Regions from separate parts of the Ruegeria sp. AH3 genome, predicted to be linked through region 3. Evidence: riboswitches for the same ligand, from Rfam matches in the RefSeq annotation. Region 3 holds a riboswitch; each other region holds the start of a gene.

What was found. A riboswitch is a leader RNA that binds a small molecule or an ion and turns the genes downstream of it on or off. The one in region 3 is predicted to bind cobalamin.
Region 1: it holds a riboswitch for cobalamin, as region 3 does, so the genes downstream of both, ACR3EM_RS03040 (DUF1636 family protein) here and ACR3EM_RS20300 (DUF1636 family protein) in region 3, are expected to answer to the same signal.
Region 2: it holds a riboswitch for cobalamin, as region 3 does, so the genes downstream of both, ACR3EM_RS16775 (hypothetical protein) here and ACR3EM_RS20300 (DUF1636 family protein) in region 3, are expected to answer to the same signal.
Region 4: it holds a riboswitch for cobalamin, as region 3 does, so the genes downstream of both, ACR3EM_RS13490 (energy-coupling factor ABC transporter permease) here and ACR3EM_RS20300 (DUF1636 family protein) in region 3, are expected to answer to the same signal.

Annotation. Positions count from the first base shown of each region.
Region 1 is NZ_JBQFJL010000001.1:627,231-631,093, forward strand. It holds gene cobN (cobaltochelatase subunit CobN) at 1-275, opposite strand, end outside; gene cobW (cobalamin biosynthesis protein CobW) at 280-1,335, opposite strand; gene ACR3EM_RS03040 (DUF1636 family protein) at 1,332-1,712, opposite strand; cobalamin riboswitch at 1,798-2,003, opposite strand; gene ACR3EM_RS03045 (NAD(P)-dependent oxidoreductase) at 2,035-3,105, shown strand; gene ACR3EM_RS03050 (DeoR/GlpR family DNA-binding transcription regulator) at 3,229-3,863, shown strand, end outside.
Region 2 is NZ_JBQFJL010000001.1:3,330,073-3,333,935, forward strand. It holds gene ACR3EM_RS16765 (DNA polymerase III subunit gamma/tau) at 1-941, opposite strand, end outside; gene ACR3EM_RS16770 (protein-tyrosine phosphatase family protein) at 1,111-1,614, shown strand; gene ACR3EM_RS16775 (hypothetical protein) at 1,618-2,025, opposite strand; cobalamin riboswitch at 2,115-2,338, opposite strand; gene ACR3EM_RS16780 (alpha/beta hydrolase family protein) at 2,461-3,318, shown strand; gene rsgA (ribosome small subunit-dependent GTPase A) at 3,336-3,863, opposite strand, start outside.
Region 3 is NZ_JBQFJL010000002.1:592,740-596,602, reverse strand. It holds gene ACR3EM_RS20310 (ABC transporter substrate-binding protein) at 1-651, opposite strand, end outside; gene ACR3EM_RS20305 (ABC transporter ATP-binding protein) at 668-1,453, opposite strand; gene ACR3EM_RS20300 (DUF1636 family protein) at 1,450-1,806, opposite strand; cobalamin riboswitch at 1,909-2,112, opposite strand; gene ACR3EM_RS20295 (hypothetical protein) at 2,280-2,714, shown strand; gene ACR3EM_RS20290 (MotA/TolQ/ExbB proton channel family protein) at 2,711-3,367, shown strand; gene ACR3EM_RS20285 (ExbD/TolR family protein) at 3,399-3,725, shown strand; gene ACR3EM_RS20280 (ExbD/TolR family protein) at 3,730-3,863, shown strand, end outside.
Region 4 is NZ_JBQFJL010000001.1:2,668,628-2,672,490, reverse strand. It holds gene ilvD (dihydroxy-acid dehydratase) at 1-653, opposite strand, end outside; gene ACR3EM_RS13500 (helix-turn-helix domain-containing protein) at 761-1,324, shown strand; gene ACR3EM_RS13495 (CBU_0592 family membrane protein) at 1,321-1,590, shown strand; gene ACR3EM_RS13490 (energy-coupling factor ABC transporter permease) at 1,608-2,285, opposite strand; cobalamin riboswitch at 2,341-2,552, opposite strand; gene sseA (3-mercaptopyruvate sulfurtransferase) at 2,694-3,548, shown strand; gene ACR3EM_RS13480 (amino acid aminotransferase) at 3,548-3,863, shown strand, end outside.

The DNA of each region.
Region 1 (3,863 bases), on a different contig from region 3:
CCACCGATCAGACGGATCAGTATGCCCTTGGCCCCCTCCAACGTCTGTTCGACATAGGTGTCGACGGACAGAGGGTGTTTCAGCGCCGTCAGATTGGCCAGCCGCATCGTCGGCATCCGCCCGTCGGGTCCGCCTCCACGGTGCCATCCCGCCGCGAAAGCGCCGAGGTCGCTGTCGGAAAAGGACAGCACCACCAAATCCGCCGGGCTTTGGCCCAGATCGGTCGGGGTTTCCGTTTCCTCTAACCCGTGGCTTTCGCGGAAGACGACGTGCATGGCTTTACTCGGCTGCCTCGGTCACACCCACGAGGATATCGCGGATTTCGGCCTCTTTGATATCGTCATGCTCGGCAATGACGACTAGACGCGAGCGGCGCTCCTCGCCGGGTTCCCAAGGGCGGTCATACTGATGGCGCACGCGCGCACCGACGGCCTGAACCAGCAGGCGCATGGGCTTGCCTTGAACGGCGGCATAGCCTTTGACGCGCAGGATGTTCAGTTCTTTGGCCAGACGTTCGATTTTCGTCACCAGATCGAGCGGATCGCTCTGTTCGGGCAACTCGACGATGATGCTTTCGAAATCGTCATGTTCGTGATCGTGATGGCCGTCGTGATGCGATGGGCGTGCGTCCATGTCATCCTCGGCGGCGGCTTCCAGACCCAACACGACGCGGACGTCAACGACGCCCTCGGCCACTTCAACAACGGGCAGGGGGCGCGGGGCCTCTGCAGCGATGACCTCTTTGGCCTTGGCGACACCTTCGGGACCGGCCAGATCAGGCTTGGTCAGCAGGATGATATCGGCGCAGGAAATCTGATCTTCGAACACTTCGGACAGCGGCGTTTCATGATCAATCGAGTCATCGGCCATGCGCTGGGCATCCACCGCCTCGACATTCGGGGCAAAGCGACCGGCAGCGACCGCCTCGGCATCGGCCAGCGCGATGACACCATCGACGGTGATTTTCGAACGGATATCAGGCCAGTCGAAGGCCTTTAGCAGCGGTTTCGGCAGCGCCAGACCGCTGGTTTCGATCAGGATGTGATCAGGGCGCGGCTCCAGCGCCATCAGCACTTCGATGGTCGGGATGAAATCGTCCGCCACGGTGCAGCAGATGCAGCCATTGGCCAGTTCCATGATGTTTTCCGCCGGGCAATCGGGGATCGCGCAGGATTTCAGGATATCGCCATCAACGCCAACATCGCCGAATTCATTGACCACAACGGCCAGACGCTTGCCCTGCGGGTTCTGCATCAGGTGGCGCACCAGCGTTGTCTTGCCCGAGCCCAGAAAGCCGGTGATCACAGTGACGGGAAGTTTCTCAAGGTTGCTCATTTCAGGGCTCCAATCGGGGGAATGCGGGCTGCGCAGTTCTTGCGGAAATGTTCGGGGCGCTCGCGCCATTTGACCAGACCATCCTCGGTCGCGAGGTATTTGGTGGCACCCTCCACGATCATGTCGACGTGGTCGGTTTCGTTGAGGTGTTCATACACGAAGGTCCAGCGATCCGGCCCACCGCGCAAGACGATGGAACAGCCCTCATCGCAGTTCGACAAGCATTCCACGGCTTTCAAGGTGATCCCTTCGGGCAGATCGGCCTGCTCAAGCGCCTTGTGCAAAAGTGCACCGGGGCGCTGCGCATCATCTTCGACAGGCAGCCCGCGACGGCAGGTGGTGCAAACCAGCAGCTCGACCGGAGCGGTCTCGGTCATGTCTCTCATCCCCCCAAATCCTCTTCGTGGGGGACGGGGTTTCATGCGGGTCGCTTTTGACCCGACACCGGAACACCCCGTCCGGTTTAAATCTCGGGCGTTGGCAGGTCTCCCGGCTTGCGGATGTCAGAGGCGGGCCTCTGTCGGATGTCCCGCCTTCCCGGCCTTGCGGCCAGTGGCTTGGGCACCCTCTCCGTTCACGGTCGCGGGGGCGGCTGCGTTTGACGGAAAACCCGCTGACGCATTCCCTTTTCATCTGCGCACGCAGACACCAACGAAAGGGACATGCGGCACGCTTGGGCTGCTTGTCAAGCGAGTCGCGATGATCAGCGAAGAAGCAGGTAAAAAGCGACCTGTCGAGGTCGCTGGGCGGCATGATCCATCTGTGGTGACGTGTTGGCATGGATCACAAGACGCGAACAGGAGGATGCGGCGCATGAAAGTAGGGTTTATCGGGCTGGGAAATGTTGGGGGCAAGCTCTCGGGATCGCTGCTGCGTAACGGAATCGATTTGACGGTTCATGACCTGAACCCGGATCAGGTGACCCGATTTGTCACCGAGGGTGCCAAAGCCGCTGAAAGTCCGGCGCAGTTGATGCGTGATTGCGACGCGGTGATCACTTGCTTGCCTTCACCCGCCGCCTCGGACGCCGTGATGCAAGAGATGTTGCCCGAGGTCGGCCCCGGCAAAATCTGGATGGAGATGTCGACCACCGATGAGGCTGAGGTCAAACGCCTTGGTGCCATGGTCATCGAACAAGGCGGCGCAGCGGTGGATTGTCCGGTTTCAGGCGGATGTCACCGGGCTGCGACGGGCAATATCTCGATCTTCGCTGGCTGTGACCGCGAAACGTTCGAGCGTATTATGCCCTTCCTGACGACCATGGGGCGGCGCATTCTGCACACAGGTGAACTGGGGTCGGCCTCGGTGCTGAAAGTGCTGACCAACTATCTGGCCACCGCTAACCTGATCACCTGCGCCGAGGCTTTGGTGACCGCCAAAGCAGCTGGAATGGATCTTGGAACCACCTATGAGGCGATCAAGATTTCGTCGGGCACCTCGTTCGTGCACGAAACCGAAAGCCAGGTCATCTTGAACGGTTCACGCGATATCTCGTTCACCATGGACCTGGTGAAAAAGGATATCGGCCTGTTTCAGGAGGTTGCCGACCGCGCCGGTGTCCCCCTTGAGGTGAATCCGGTGATGATCAAGATATTCGAAGACGGCATCGCACGCTACGGCGAGCGCGAGTTGTCCCCGAACATAATCAAACGCCTCGAAGATGCGACCGGACTTGAGATTCAAGCACCGGGCTTTCCACCCGAAATGCTGGATGATGAACCCGAAGAGCCCGGCTATGAGGTCATTCCGCAAAACCGCGCTGCGCCGTAAGCCTGTCTGTTGTCATTGAGCCAAACCAAGTCGGCCGCTTGCAGCGGTCGGCCTGTTTCGGGTTGATCACTGACCGCATTCCGTGTCTTTGTTTGGGTAAATTTGGGAAATACGGAGCGTCCAGTGAAAACCCGCAGCCCGCACACCCATCGTGAGCTTGAACTTCTGGATGTTCTCCGTCGTCTGGGCGGGACAGCCCGAAACTCGGAACTGGCCAAAACACTAGGGGTCTCTGAGGAAACCGTGCGGCGCACGATCAAGTCGCTCTCAGCCTCGGGCGCGGTCGAACGTGTGCATGGCGGCGCTTATCTCGCCGGCACCCAAGGCGACCCCAGTTTTTTTCGCCGTATAGCGCAACACTCTGAAGAAAAGCGGTTGATCGCGGGGCATGTGGCGAGCCTGATACGGGACGGGATGACCGTCTTTCTGGATGTCGGCTCGACCACCGCTTATGTGGCCGAAGAGCTGCGGCAGTCGGGAAACCTGACCGTCGTGACCAACTCGATCGGGGTGGGGCAGACCCTGGCCGGAACCAATGGCAATCGTGTGCATTTGCTTGGGGGCGAACTGCAAAGCGATGAGCGCGGCGCATTCGGTCACGTCACGCATCGGCAGGTACAGCGTTATGCGTTTGACATCGCAGTGCTCAGCATCGATGCGATTTCGGCACGTCGAGGTTTCTTGTACCACAGTTCAGTTGAGGCAGACCTTGCGACTGTTGTCGCCAGCAACACCGACCGACTGTTTGTGGCTGCGGC
Region 2 (3,863 bases), on a different contig from region 3:
TCGGCGGCGTCTGGCGTGATCTTCACCACCGAGACCCAATGGGTAATCTCGGCAAGATCACGCAGAACGGCCAGCGGGTCTGCCCCTTCGGCATATTGGGCGCTGAGCTCGGTCAGGGCACCGGCAGCGTCGCCGCGCAGGATCATATCTATCAGGTCGAGCACCCTGCCACGATCCGCCAGGCCCAGCATCGCGCGCACCTGATCGGCGCTGGTTTCGCCCGCGCCATGGCTGATCGCCTGATCCAGCAACGAGGTCGCGTCGCGGGCAGAGCCCTCGGCGGCGCGTGTGATCAGCGCCAGCGCATCCTCGGCAATCTGCGCGCTTTCGGCATCTGCGATCTTGCGCAGCAGGCCGATCATGTCTTCGGGCTCGATCCGGCGCAGATCGAAGCGCTGACAGCGAGAAAGCACCGTGACCGGAACCTTGCGGATCTCGGTGGTGGCAAAGATGAACTTTACATGTTCGGGCGGTTCCTCAAGCGTCTTGAGCAGCGCGTTGAAGGCGCTGGTCGATAGCATGTGGACCTCGTCGATGATGTAGATCTTGTAGCGGGCCGAGGCGGCGCGGTAGCGGACGCTGTCGATGATCTCGCGAATATCATTCACGCCGGTGCGGCTGGCGGCATCCATCTCCATCACGTCGACATGGCGGCCTTCCATGATGGCGACGCAATGTTCACACTGACCACAAGGTTCGGTGGTGGGTTTGCCTTCGCCATCTGGGCCGATGCAATTCATGCCCTTGGCGATAATCCGGGCGGTGGTGGTTTTACCGGTGCCGCGGATGCCGGTCATGATGAAGGCCTGCGCGATGCGGTCGGCCTCGAACGCGTTTTTCAGCGTGCGGACCATGGAGTCCTGGCCAACCAGATCGGCAAAGGTTTCCGGGCGATATTTGCGGGCAAGCACCTGATAGGCGGGGCTGGGCGTGTCGGTCATGTCTGCTTTCGCGGATTCGAGTTCTGCCGCAGCGTAGAGGCCGCCGCCGTCCGCGTCCACCGCCCGACCGGATGATTTTCGTTTTGGAATGCGGGACGGGGCGGTTAAGATCAGACACTTGAAGACCAGTAGAAAGATCTTCTGATTAACGTTTCGGGGGGAACGTAGAATGTCTCAGATGGTTATCCATGCACTTCAGGTTGGCGGAGGAACGCTCGCGCTGACATCGATGCCGGGTCGGGGTGGCGATTATCAAGACGATCTGGATGCCGTCGCCGATTGGAAGCCCGGCCTGATCCTTTCAATGGCGACCGAGGTCGAGATGATACTCGATGGCGCCAGAGATTTCGGTATCGACGTTCGGACCCGCGCCTGCCGATGGGTTCATCTGCCGGTCGAGGACTATGGCACGCCATCACCCGAGGTGGACGAGCGTTGGGTAGAAGCCAGTGCCGCAGTGCGTCATGCGCTGTCCGGTGGCGGGCGCATTTTGGTTCACTGCAAGGGCGGATGTGGTCGATCTGGCATGGCTGTACTGCGTTTGATGATAGAATGCGGCGAGCATCCGGATGCAGCGTTGCAAAGGCTGCGCGCGTTGCGCCCCTGCGCTGTTGAAACCGACGAGCAGATGGAATGGGCGATCGCGCCCGCCGGTATTCTGGCCGCGGGCTGACTGTTAGGCAGACGGTCGGTATTCGGGTTGCACCGACTTAGTCTGGGCAAGCGTCAACACTTCGAGCATCGCGCATGGCGGGTTCGACAATATATTTGTCGACAGTGCGGCGGTCTCGGTGCCGAACAAAAGGTCTGCGTAGCTGTCCAGATGCTCAATCGCTTCGTCTGATCCAGCACCGCAGAACACTCTGATTTCGTCGGCGCGCGCGCGAAAACGGGCGGTGCAACCATCCGTACAATGCGCCAGTTCGCTACTGCCCTGAATCTCGAATTCTGTAGTCGCCGCAGGGGCTGATTCCGCCATCGAGGTGGCCAGCGCCCGTGCGATTCGCGCCAAAGCCGGACAGGTTTTCCCCGTCCTTTGGCAAATTGTTGCCGAGAACTGGTGGGTTCCGGTTTTCCATATCATGATGCGCCCTCCGCGCGTGGGGCTGAGGGTGTGAAACAGGTGGGACAGCACAGTGCAGTCTGGACCTGCCCGGACACCCCGCCCGAGTTTCAGTTTCGGTTCCGATGGCAGGTCTCCTGACTTGCGGGTCATCGCTTTGCCGACCTTCCCAGCCTTCAAGGCCAGTGGCGCTACGGCATTGCTCTCCGCTTACAGTTGCGGGGGCAGTCGCGGATTTGGTCCGTTCCGGATATTACCGGGCAGGTCCGCACCGTGTTCCCTTTTCATCCCGGCCTCGAACGAGGGCGCGGGAACCATCACCTCATCGCTAGCGGTTGCGCACTTCCCGAGTCAAGCGGATTGAATGCCACAAGCTTACCTTTGGTCCAGCCACGTCAACCTTGACTCGAACGCGATCGAGTGAACTGATCGGTTCAGATAACGCATGAGGATCAGATGTTGGACGCGCGGCAAACCGTGATGACCGAGGAGTTCCGGTTTCCCGCCGGGTCCGCGATGCTGTCCGCCCGCTTGTATCTGCCTGCGACCGATCCGGAAACGGTTGTGGTCATTAACAGTGCCACAGGCGTGCCACGAGACTATTATCAGCATTTTGCGCGTTGGCTGGCAGCTGAGCGCGGGATGGCCTGCCTGACCTACGATTATCGGGATTTTGGTCACTCGCTGACCGGGCCGCAGAAGGCCTCGACCGTGACAATGGCAGACTGGGCGCTGGTCGATATCCCTGCTGCACGGGCCGAGATGCGGCGGCGGTTTCCGGGTGCCAAGCTATGGAGTATTGGCCACTCGCTTGGTGCGATGCTTGGGCCGGTGCAATCGGATATCGAACAGATAGATCGGATGATCTGCGTCTGTTCAGGTCTAGTGACGCTCAAAGATCACCCGTGGCCTTACCGCGCGCTGGCTGCGTTGTTCTGGTATGGCCATGTGCCGTTGTTGGTCCGTGCTCTGGGATATTTGCCGGGCAAGGCGGTCGGTTTTGGTGAAGATCTGCCCGCGCCGGTCTATTGGCAGTGGCGCAAGTGGTGCACGGCTCCCGACAGCTATCTGCCCGAGATCGGAGAGACGCTGCCTCAGGCTCGCTGGTCCACTGCAGGCGGGCGTGTTGATCTGTTCGCCTTTGAAGATGATGAGATGGTACCACCCGCCGCCGTGTGGCGGCTGGCTGATCTTTACGGCTCAAATGCCCGTCGTCACCTGTTGTCGCCGCAGGAATTTGGTTTGCCAAAAGTTGGACATATCGGAGCGTTCGCCCGACGCAACGCAGCGGTCTGGCCCCGCCTGATCGACTGACCAGACGGGGCGTTGCCTCACAGCTTCTTGCGTGACTTTTTCTGCTGCGTGACGCTGCGCACCATCTTGCCGAACGCTTTGTCCCGCGCCCGGGATTGAGCGATGGTTTCCGAGTTGCGCTGATCCTCGCGCCGCAACTTACGCCAACGCTCCAGCCGGGACGGGTCAAGCGCGCCGCTTTGGACCGCGGCCTGAACCGCACAGCCGGGCTCGGTTTCGTGCTGGCAATCCGAGAAACGGCAATTCAGGCTTAGCTCCGTGAGGTCCGAGAAGACCTCATCGACTCCGTCCTGTGCATCCAGCAAACGCAGCGCGCGCATGCCGGGGGTGTCGATCAGCCAGCCGCCATTGCGCATCTGATGCAACGCGCGCGCGGTCGTGGTGTGCCGGCCCCGTGCGTCATCCTCGCGAATGCCCGCCGTGGCTTTTTCCTGCCCGGTCATGCCATTGGCCAGCGTGGTTTTACCCACTCCGGATGAGCCCAGCAGCGCACCGGTCTGACCCTTTGGGCACCACGAAAGAACCTGTTCGATCGCAGCCGGGTC
Region 3 (3,863 bases):
CATGGCATCAGGAATGGCGAACTTACCCGCCGTGAAGGGCGCATCAGCAGGGCCGTCCAACAGGAACACGCGCGGTTTGGGCAGGTCAGCGGTCCGAGCCTCGATTGCGGTCAGCTCGTCTTTCCAGCCCGACACAAGCGCTTCGGCCTTGTCCTCGACATGCATGACCTTGCCCAGACGCAAAACATCGTCGAACAGCAGGTTCATGCTGGCTTCGGGGCGATCCTTGTCCAGATGGACGCAGCTTTCGGTCAGGATCATGGTCTTGATGCCGAAAGGTTCCAGCGTGTCGGGGGTCACATCTCCGCCCGGCTTCATACCGTAATACCAACCGGCAAAGAACAGGTCAGGTTCGACCGCAACAAGGTTTTCGACAGTCGGGTATTTCGGCGCGAGTTCAGGGATATCGCCGCGCAGCGTGTCGAACTCGGGGCTGGTCTTGTACCATCCGGTGATGCCGGTCAGACCGACGATCTTGTCCTGCAGACCCAGCGCAAAGGCCATGTCGGTCATATTCATATCATGCACGACCAGACGTTCTGGCGCGGCATCAAAGACAAGCGGTTCACCGCAATTGTCAACCGTCACCTCTTGCGCAGCGGCGCCGCTTGCCATGGCAGTGACCAGCGCCACGGACCAGATTTGCTTCATTGATAGTCTCCTGAGTTTATGTGGAAAGCGTTGTTCTTCGGATGTCCAGAACAGGGATCATGCGGCCTTCGTGGTGAAAGCGCAGGTAATCGACACCGAAGGTTTCGCGCACACGTTCCGATGTCAGTACCTCGTCGACCGAACCAAACCCGGTCAGGCGCGTGGATTTCATCAGGGCAACATGGGTGGCGAATTCAGGGATCATGACCAAATCATGTACGATCATGACGACAGTAATGCCCAGATCCGCGACCAGAGACAGCATCCGCCCCTTCGCATCGGGATCCAAATGATTGGTCGGCTCGTCAAGAAACAGCAAAGTCGGGTTCTGTGCCAGCGCCCGAGCGATATGCGCGCGCTGACGCTCACCACCCGACAGTTGGGCCATCTTCTTGTCAGCCAGCGCGCCAAGGCCCGTAATATCCAATATACGGCTGAGCTCCTGCGCGTGTTCACCCGCAGACCGGTCCGCGCGGATCGGAATCTGGCCGAGCGCCACATAATCCCGCAGCGACAAGCGCCCGTCGGGCATCTCTTGCTGACTGACCACCGCGATCATCCGAGCACGCTCTTTTGCCGAGAGTTGCTTGAGGCTGCGCCCCTTGAGCAAAACATCCCCTAGTGCCAGCCCTTCCGCCCCACACAGCAAATTCAGCAGTGTGGTTTTACCTGCACCGTTGGGGCCCGCGATTGCCAGTATTGACCCTTCGGACAGCTCAAAGGATACGCCTTGCAGCAGTATGTCCCCATTCAAGGCATAATATTCGAGATCCGAAGCCACCAGAAACGGCTGGACGGTCATATCAACACCTCCTGACTGATCGGGGGCATGCGAGACAAGGTTTTGGTGTAAAGGGCACGCGGACGCTCGCTGGCTTTGGTCCAGCCATCCGGGCTCTGTTGATATTGACGGGCAAACTCGGCCAGGGCTTCGACGTCAATCAATGTCTGGATATCACCAAATAGATACTGCGCCTTGCCGACCGCTTGGAAACCTACGGTCACGGGATGCGCGCATCCTGCCATGCAATCGACAGCCCGGATCGCAAAGCGCTCGGGCAGCTTCGATTGAAGCGTATCATGCACTCCATCCACTGATTGCGCGGCCGCACAGGTCGAACAGATCAGAACAAAATGATCAGGTGCGCCAGGCATATAACCCCCCGCCTCTGCCCAAACGCAGTGCGAAGGTGCTGATTACAGAAACACGTGTATCACGTGCCATCAAAGCCTCCTTCCAGGACGCCCCGCCCCGGCTTGGTTGAACAACTGATGGCAGGTCTCCTGACTCGCGGGTCGGTGCTTGGCCATCCTTCCCGACCCCTGGGGCCAGTGGCTGTTTGGCTTCGCTCGCCGCTTACAGTTGCGGGGGCAGTTACGGGTTTGGCCAGTGTAGACCGCACCGTATTCCCTTTTCATCCCACGGGCGCACCCTTGGGAACCATCACCGGATTCAGTGCCTGAGATCGATGAATGCGTCAATACGAAAGTTATCACGCGTTACCGGTCGGCCGGACACAATCGCGCCACCCGCTCTTTCACGTCTCGGTTGGATTGGATAAGAGGGATCAACCCCTGCAAAGATGCGCGGGACAAACCCTCAGCGCTAAACAATCAGGAGCCCGCTCATGCCGTATCACCGCCTCGCTCTGGTAGCTGTGCTGGCAATTTCATCAACAAATTCGGCGCTGGCGCAATCTGCTGACGACAACCCCTCGGAACTGTTGCTGGAGCTCAATACCGTGCAAAAGGTGAACGGCGCCTGCCGCTTGACCTTTCTGGTTCAGAACGAAACCGGAAGCGATATCGAGAAGGCAGCTTTTGAGACCGTCATTTTCGACAGCTCGGGCCGTGTCGTTACGCTTTCTCTGTTCGATTTTCGGGATCTGCCGGCAGACCGTCCGCGCGTGCGTCAGTTCGGCCTGCCCGATCTCAACTGCGACTCGATCGGGCGCGTTCTGATCAATGGCGCAAACAGCTGCGTTGTCGACGGCTCAGAAAGCGATATCTGTGCAACAGGACTGAACCTTACCAGCCGGATAGATGTGGAGCTTTTGGGATGAACGCGCTTGAAGCATTGCGCCAGATCGTGGCTCTGGGCGGGCCAGTGGTGGCCATTCTGATCGTGATGTCAGTGCTGGCTCTGGCCGTCACGCTTTACAAACTGTGGCAATTCACCGTGACCGGAGTTGGACGACATCGGGTGCTGTCCCAGGCCCTGACGGCATGGGATGCCGGGGATCATCAGACTGCACGCGCGCGATTGGCGAAAAGCCACAGTTATCTGGCCCCATTGGTCGGTGCAGCCATGGATGCGCCCGATCTACCCGGTCTCGATGATCGTCTGGATGCTGAAGCCGGATTGGCCCTGGCAGGGCTGGAGCGCGGTTTTCGCCTTCTTGACACCGTTGCCCAACTCGCGCCTTTGCTGGGGCTGTTCGGGACCGTTCTGGGTATGATCGAAGCGTTCCAAAGCCTGCAACAGGCAGGCAGCTCCATTGACCCGTCGCTGCTTGCGGGTGGCATCTGGGTGGCGCTGATCACCACCGCCGTGGGGCTGGCGGTTGCGATGCCGACCTCAATGGTTCTGTCATGGTTCGAAAGCCGCACCGCGCGCGAGCGGGTCTTTGCAGACAAAGCACTGCGGACCGTGTTGGTACCAGGTCAGCTCGCCAAAGAGGCCGAGGCCATTTCAGCCGTGCCGGAACATGCGTAACCGGGCGCCATTTGTCCGGCGGACCCTGTCGATGACGCCACTCATCGATGTGATCTTTCTGCTTTTGCTGTTCTTCATGCTGACCTCGACCTTCTCAAAATTCGGCGAGATCGAGCTGAGCAGCACGACTGGCGGAACCGCGCAAACCAGCGAACCGTCTGAGCGGGTCTTTCTACAGCTCGGTGCGGAACGTCTTGTGTTGAACGGCACGGCGATAACCTTGGACGATCTCGCGACCGAGATCGAAACCGGGCAGGTGCTCGTCAGCCTCGATACCGATGTCACGGCCCAACGCCTGACGGATCTGCTGGTTCGGCTGCGCGGGCGCGAGGGGCTCAGCGTTCTGGTGCTGGAGTGAGCCGATGATTCGCCAGACCGCCCCCCGCCGAAAACGCGATTCAACCATAGCTCTGATCAACGTCGTCTTTCTGATGCTGATCTTCTTCCTGATCACCGGCACCATCGCACCACCACTGGACCCTGACCTCGACCTTGT
Region 4 (3,863 bases), on a different contig from region 3:
CCCGGCAGTGCCAGACCCAGCGCCTCGGCCAGACAGTTCATCGAGTTGGCAGTGAACATGCCCGAACACGAGCCGCAGGTGGGGCAGGCGTTTTCCTCGATATGCTGAACCTGTTCGTCGGTGAAGCGGTCGTCAGCAGCGGCTACCATCGCATCCACAAGGTCGATTTTCTTGGCGTCCAGATCGGCGATATCGATCTTGCCCGCTTCCATCGGACCACCCGAGACGAAGATGGCCGGGATGTTCAGGCGCATGGCCGCCATCAACATGCCGGGGGTGATCTTGTCGCAGTTCGAGATACAGACCATCGCGTCGGCGCAATGCGCGTTGACCATGTATTCCACCGAATCCGCGATCACCTCACGCGAGGGCAGCGAATACAGCATCCCGTCATGGCCCATGGCGATGCCATCATCGACCGCGATGGTGTTGAACTCTTTCGCGACACCGCCGGCTGCCTCGACCTCGCGCGCGACCATCTGGCCGAGGTCCTTCAAGTGGACGTGACCGGGCACAAACTGGGTGAACGAGTTTACGATAGCGATGATCGGTTTGCCGAAATCATCGTCGCCCATACCGGTGGCGCGCCACAAACCGCGGGCACCGGCCATGTTGCGGCCATGGGTAGAGGTTCTGGATCGGTACAATGGCATGATGCTGTTTCCCTTTTGCCTCGGGTTGCATGTCTTGGGGTTCGTACGTTATAGCGCACGTATCACATGTGCGCTATAACGTACAAGAGGATTCGGAAGTTGATGATATGGCACCGGACGACATAACGCTGAAATTACGGGACGTGCGGACGGCGTCCGGGCTGAGCCTGTCGAAGGTGGCTGAAATGACCGGGGTCAGCAAAGCCATGCTGGGCCAGATAGAGCGCGGCGAATCCAGCCCCACCATCGCGACCTTGTGGAAAATCGCCAAAGGCTTCCAGCTACCACTCAGCGCGCTGATCGATACGGCGCTGGGCGACCCGTCTGTTTTCCAGACCGTGACCTTCCCCGGGACCATAGAGGTCAAGATCGTCTTTCCCTTCGACCCCGCCCTAGGGGCCGAGACATTTCACGTCAGCTTGCATCCGAACCAAAGCCACGAATCCCCCGCCCATGCCGCTGGTGTGACCGAGGAGGTGTTTGTTCTTTCAGGTACGCTCGAGATTCTACGCGATCGGGAATGGGTATCTTTGCAGGCCGGACAGGGCTTGCGCTTTGCCGCTGATATCCCCCATGGATACCGCGCGGGTGCAGAGGGTGCCGCATTCCTGAACATGCACCACTACGCCCAGCACAACGAGTATTCTGAAAACGGCAAGGCCCATTCATGACTGCAGTTCTCGACAGCCTCACCATCGTCGACGCTATTGGCTCGTTTGGGGCTTTGATCGTGGTCGCGGCCTATTTTGCGACACAGATGCGGATGATGAACTCTGACGATCTCGCGTTTCCGGTGGTGAACCTCTTGGGGTCGGTTCTGATCGTCTATTCGCTGCTCGAGAATTTCAATCTGGCGTCGATGCTGATCGAGGGGTTCTGGATTCTGATCAGCATGATCGGGATCATTCAGCATTTCAGGTTGCGCCGCGCAAAGTAGTGCGCGGCGCGGGATGTTTAGGCTGCGCTGAGAAGACGTGGCGTGAACAGGCCGAGCTTGTTCAGACCCTTCATGGATTTCGCAGCCGCAAGAACGGCAAGATCGGCCAGGGGCTCAATCAGGATAACCATCATGTAAGCTCCGCCAAAGCTGGCCACGGCGGCGATGTTTTCGGCACCGAAACCCTGACCGTAGAACGCCCAGAAGGCCACCCATAGTACGACACCACCCTGATAGGCGGTCGACAGCGCAAGTGCCTGAGAATACTTGAGGTCAACATAGGCCGTATTCGGCGCAATGACGCGGTTTGCCAACGCCTGCAGGGCAAACAGAGGCACCAGCAACGTCGTCATGTTCATTCCGAACTGGGGCAGATCGAAGGGTGCCAAGAAAAACCCTTGAACAAAGAGGCCCAGGATCAGACCAATCGCAGCCGGGGCGGCACCGAACAAAAGAAACAGTGTCGAGCCCAGAATAAAGTGCACCTCTGACACTCCCACCGGGAAATGAGGCAGAACTTCAAAGAATGTGAAAACAAGGCCGGTTGTCAGGGCAGACCGCACTGCAAGGCTTGCAACACCACTGTTTTTGACGCTCTCCCACGCCAGCTTCAGACTATAAAGCCCTGCCCCGGCCGCGGTGGCATAGCTCAGGACAAGTTTGGCGCCGTTAACGACGCCCGGTTCGATATGCATAGTTTGTTCTCCTTACCGTCACACCCGACGGTAGAAACGTGTTGAAATTGGGCGGATGCCCGGTTTGTGCATGGCAGGTCTCCTGACTCGCGGATTGGGATCGATCCCGGCCTTCCCAACCGATCATTTCGGTCAGTGGCCCTGATGGGGCGATACTCCGCTTACAGTTGCGGGGGCAGTTCCGGAATTGACAGGATTTGTCGCACCGGATTCCCTTTTCATCCCTCTGGGGAAACCCCTTTGGGAACCATGTCGCACAGATTTCTGCCACAGAATGCTGTCTGTCAAGCACGCCAAGCATGTGGTTGGAAAAAAACGTTCCCCGCGCGGGTTCTGAACTGCGGCGTGACTTGAACGTTTGGCCGTGCCCATATAGGGAAAATCCAAGCTCGCTCAGGGGAGGCTTTGATGCAGGACGATCCGAAAACTCTCGTATCCACAGACTGGCTGGCCGCGCATCTCAAGGACCCGGATCTGCGGATTTTGGACGGGTCCTGGTATCTGCCCGCGCAGAACCGCGATGCGAAGGCCGAGTATGATGTAGGCCATATCCCCGGTGCACGGTTCTTTGACATTGATGACATTGCTGATCACCGTTCGGACCTGCCGCATATGGCACCCCCGGTTGAGAAATTCATGTCCCGCCTGCGGGCGATGGGGGTGGGCGACGGCCATCAGGTCGTTGTCTATGACGGGGCCGGGCTGATGTCTGCCGCACGCGTCTGGTGGCTGTTCCGTTTGATGGGTCAGGACAATATTGCCGTTCTGGATGGGGGGCTGCCGAAATGGCAGGCCGAAGGTCGCGAGATTGAGGACCTGCCGCCCGTCGTTCGCGATCGCCATATGACCGTTCGCGTACAAAACCATCTGGTGCGTGACGTGACGCAGGTTTCAGCTGCGGCCAAGCTGAACGATCATGAGATCATCGATGCGCGCTCGACCGACCGCTTTGCCGGAACAGCGCCAGAACCACGCGAAGGTTTACGCTCGGGTCATATTCCGGGCTCTCGCAATGTGCCCTTTGGCACGCTGTTGAAAGCAAATGGCACCATGAAGTCGCCGGAAGAGTGCCACGCCATATTTGAGGCCGCAGGCGTAGATCTGTCGAAACCCGCAATCACATCCTGCGGCTCGGGCGTCACGGCTGCGATCCTCAGCCTTGCGCTTGAGCGCATGGGTAAAAAAGATCATTCGCTTTATGACGGCTCCTGGGCTGAATGGGGTGCCTTCCCAACCCTGCCCGTCGCAACCGGAGAGAACTGATGTTCGAGAACCTCAAGCCACAGCCAGCCGACAAGATTCTGGCGCTGATGCAGATGTATCGCGATGACCCGCGCGATCAGAAAATTGACCTGGGGGTTGGCGTTTATAAAAACGCTGAGGGCATCACCCCGGTCATGCGCGCCGTGAAAGCGGCTGAAAAACGCATTCTGGAAGAGCAGGAGACTAAGGCCTATACCGGTTTGGCCGGTGATCCAGCCTATGCCGATGCCATGATCGGTCTGATTTTGGGTACATCGGTCCCGCGCGCCAACATCGCCGCCGTGGCGACGCCGGGCGGCACCGGTGCCTGCCGTC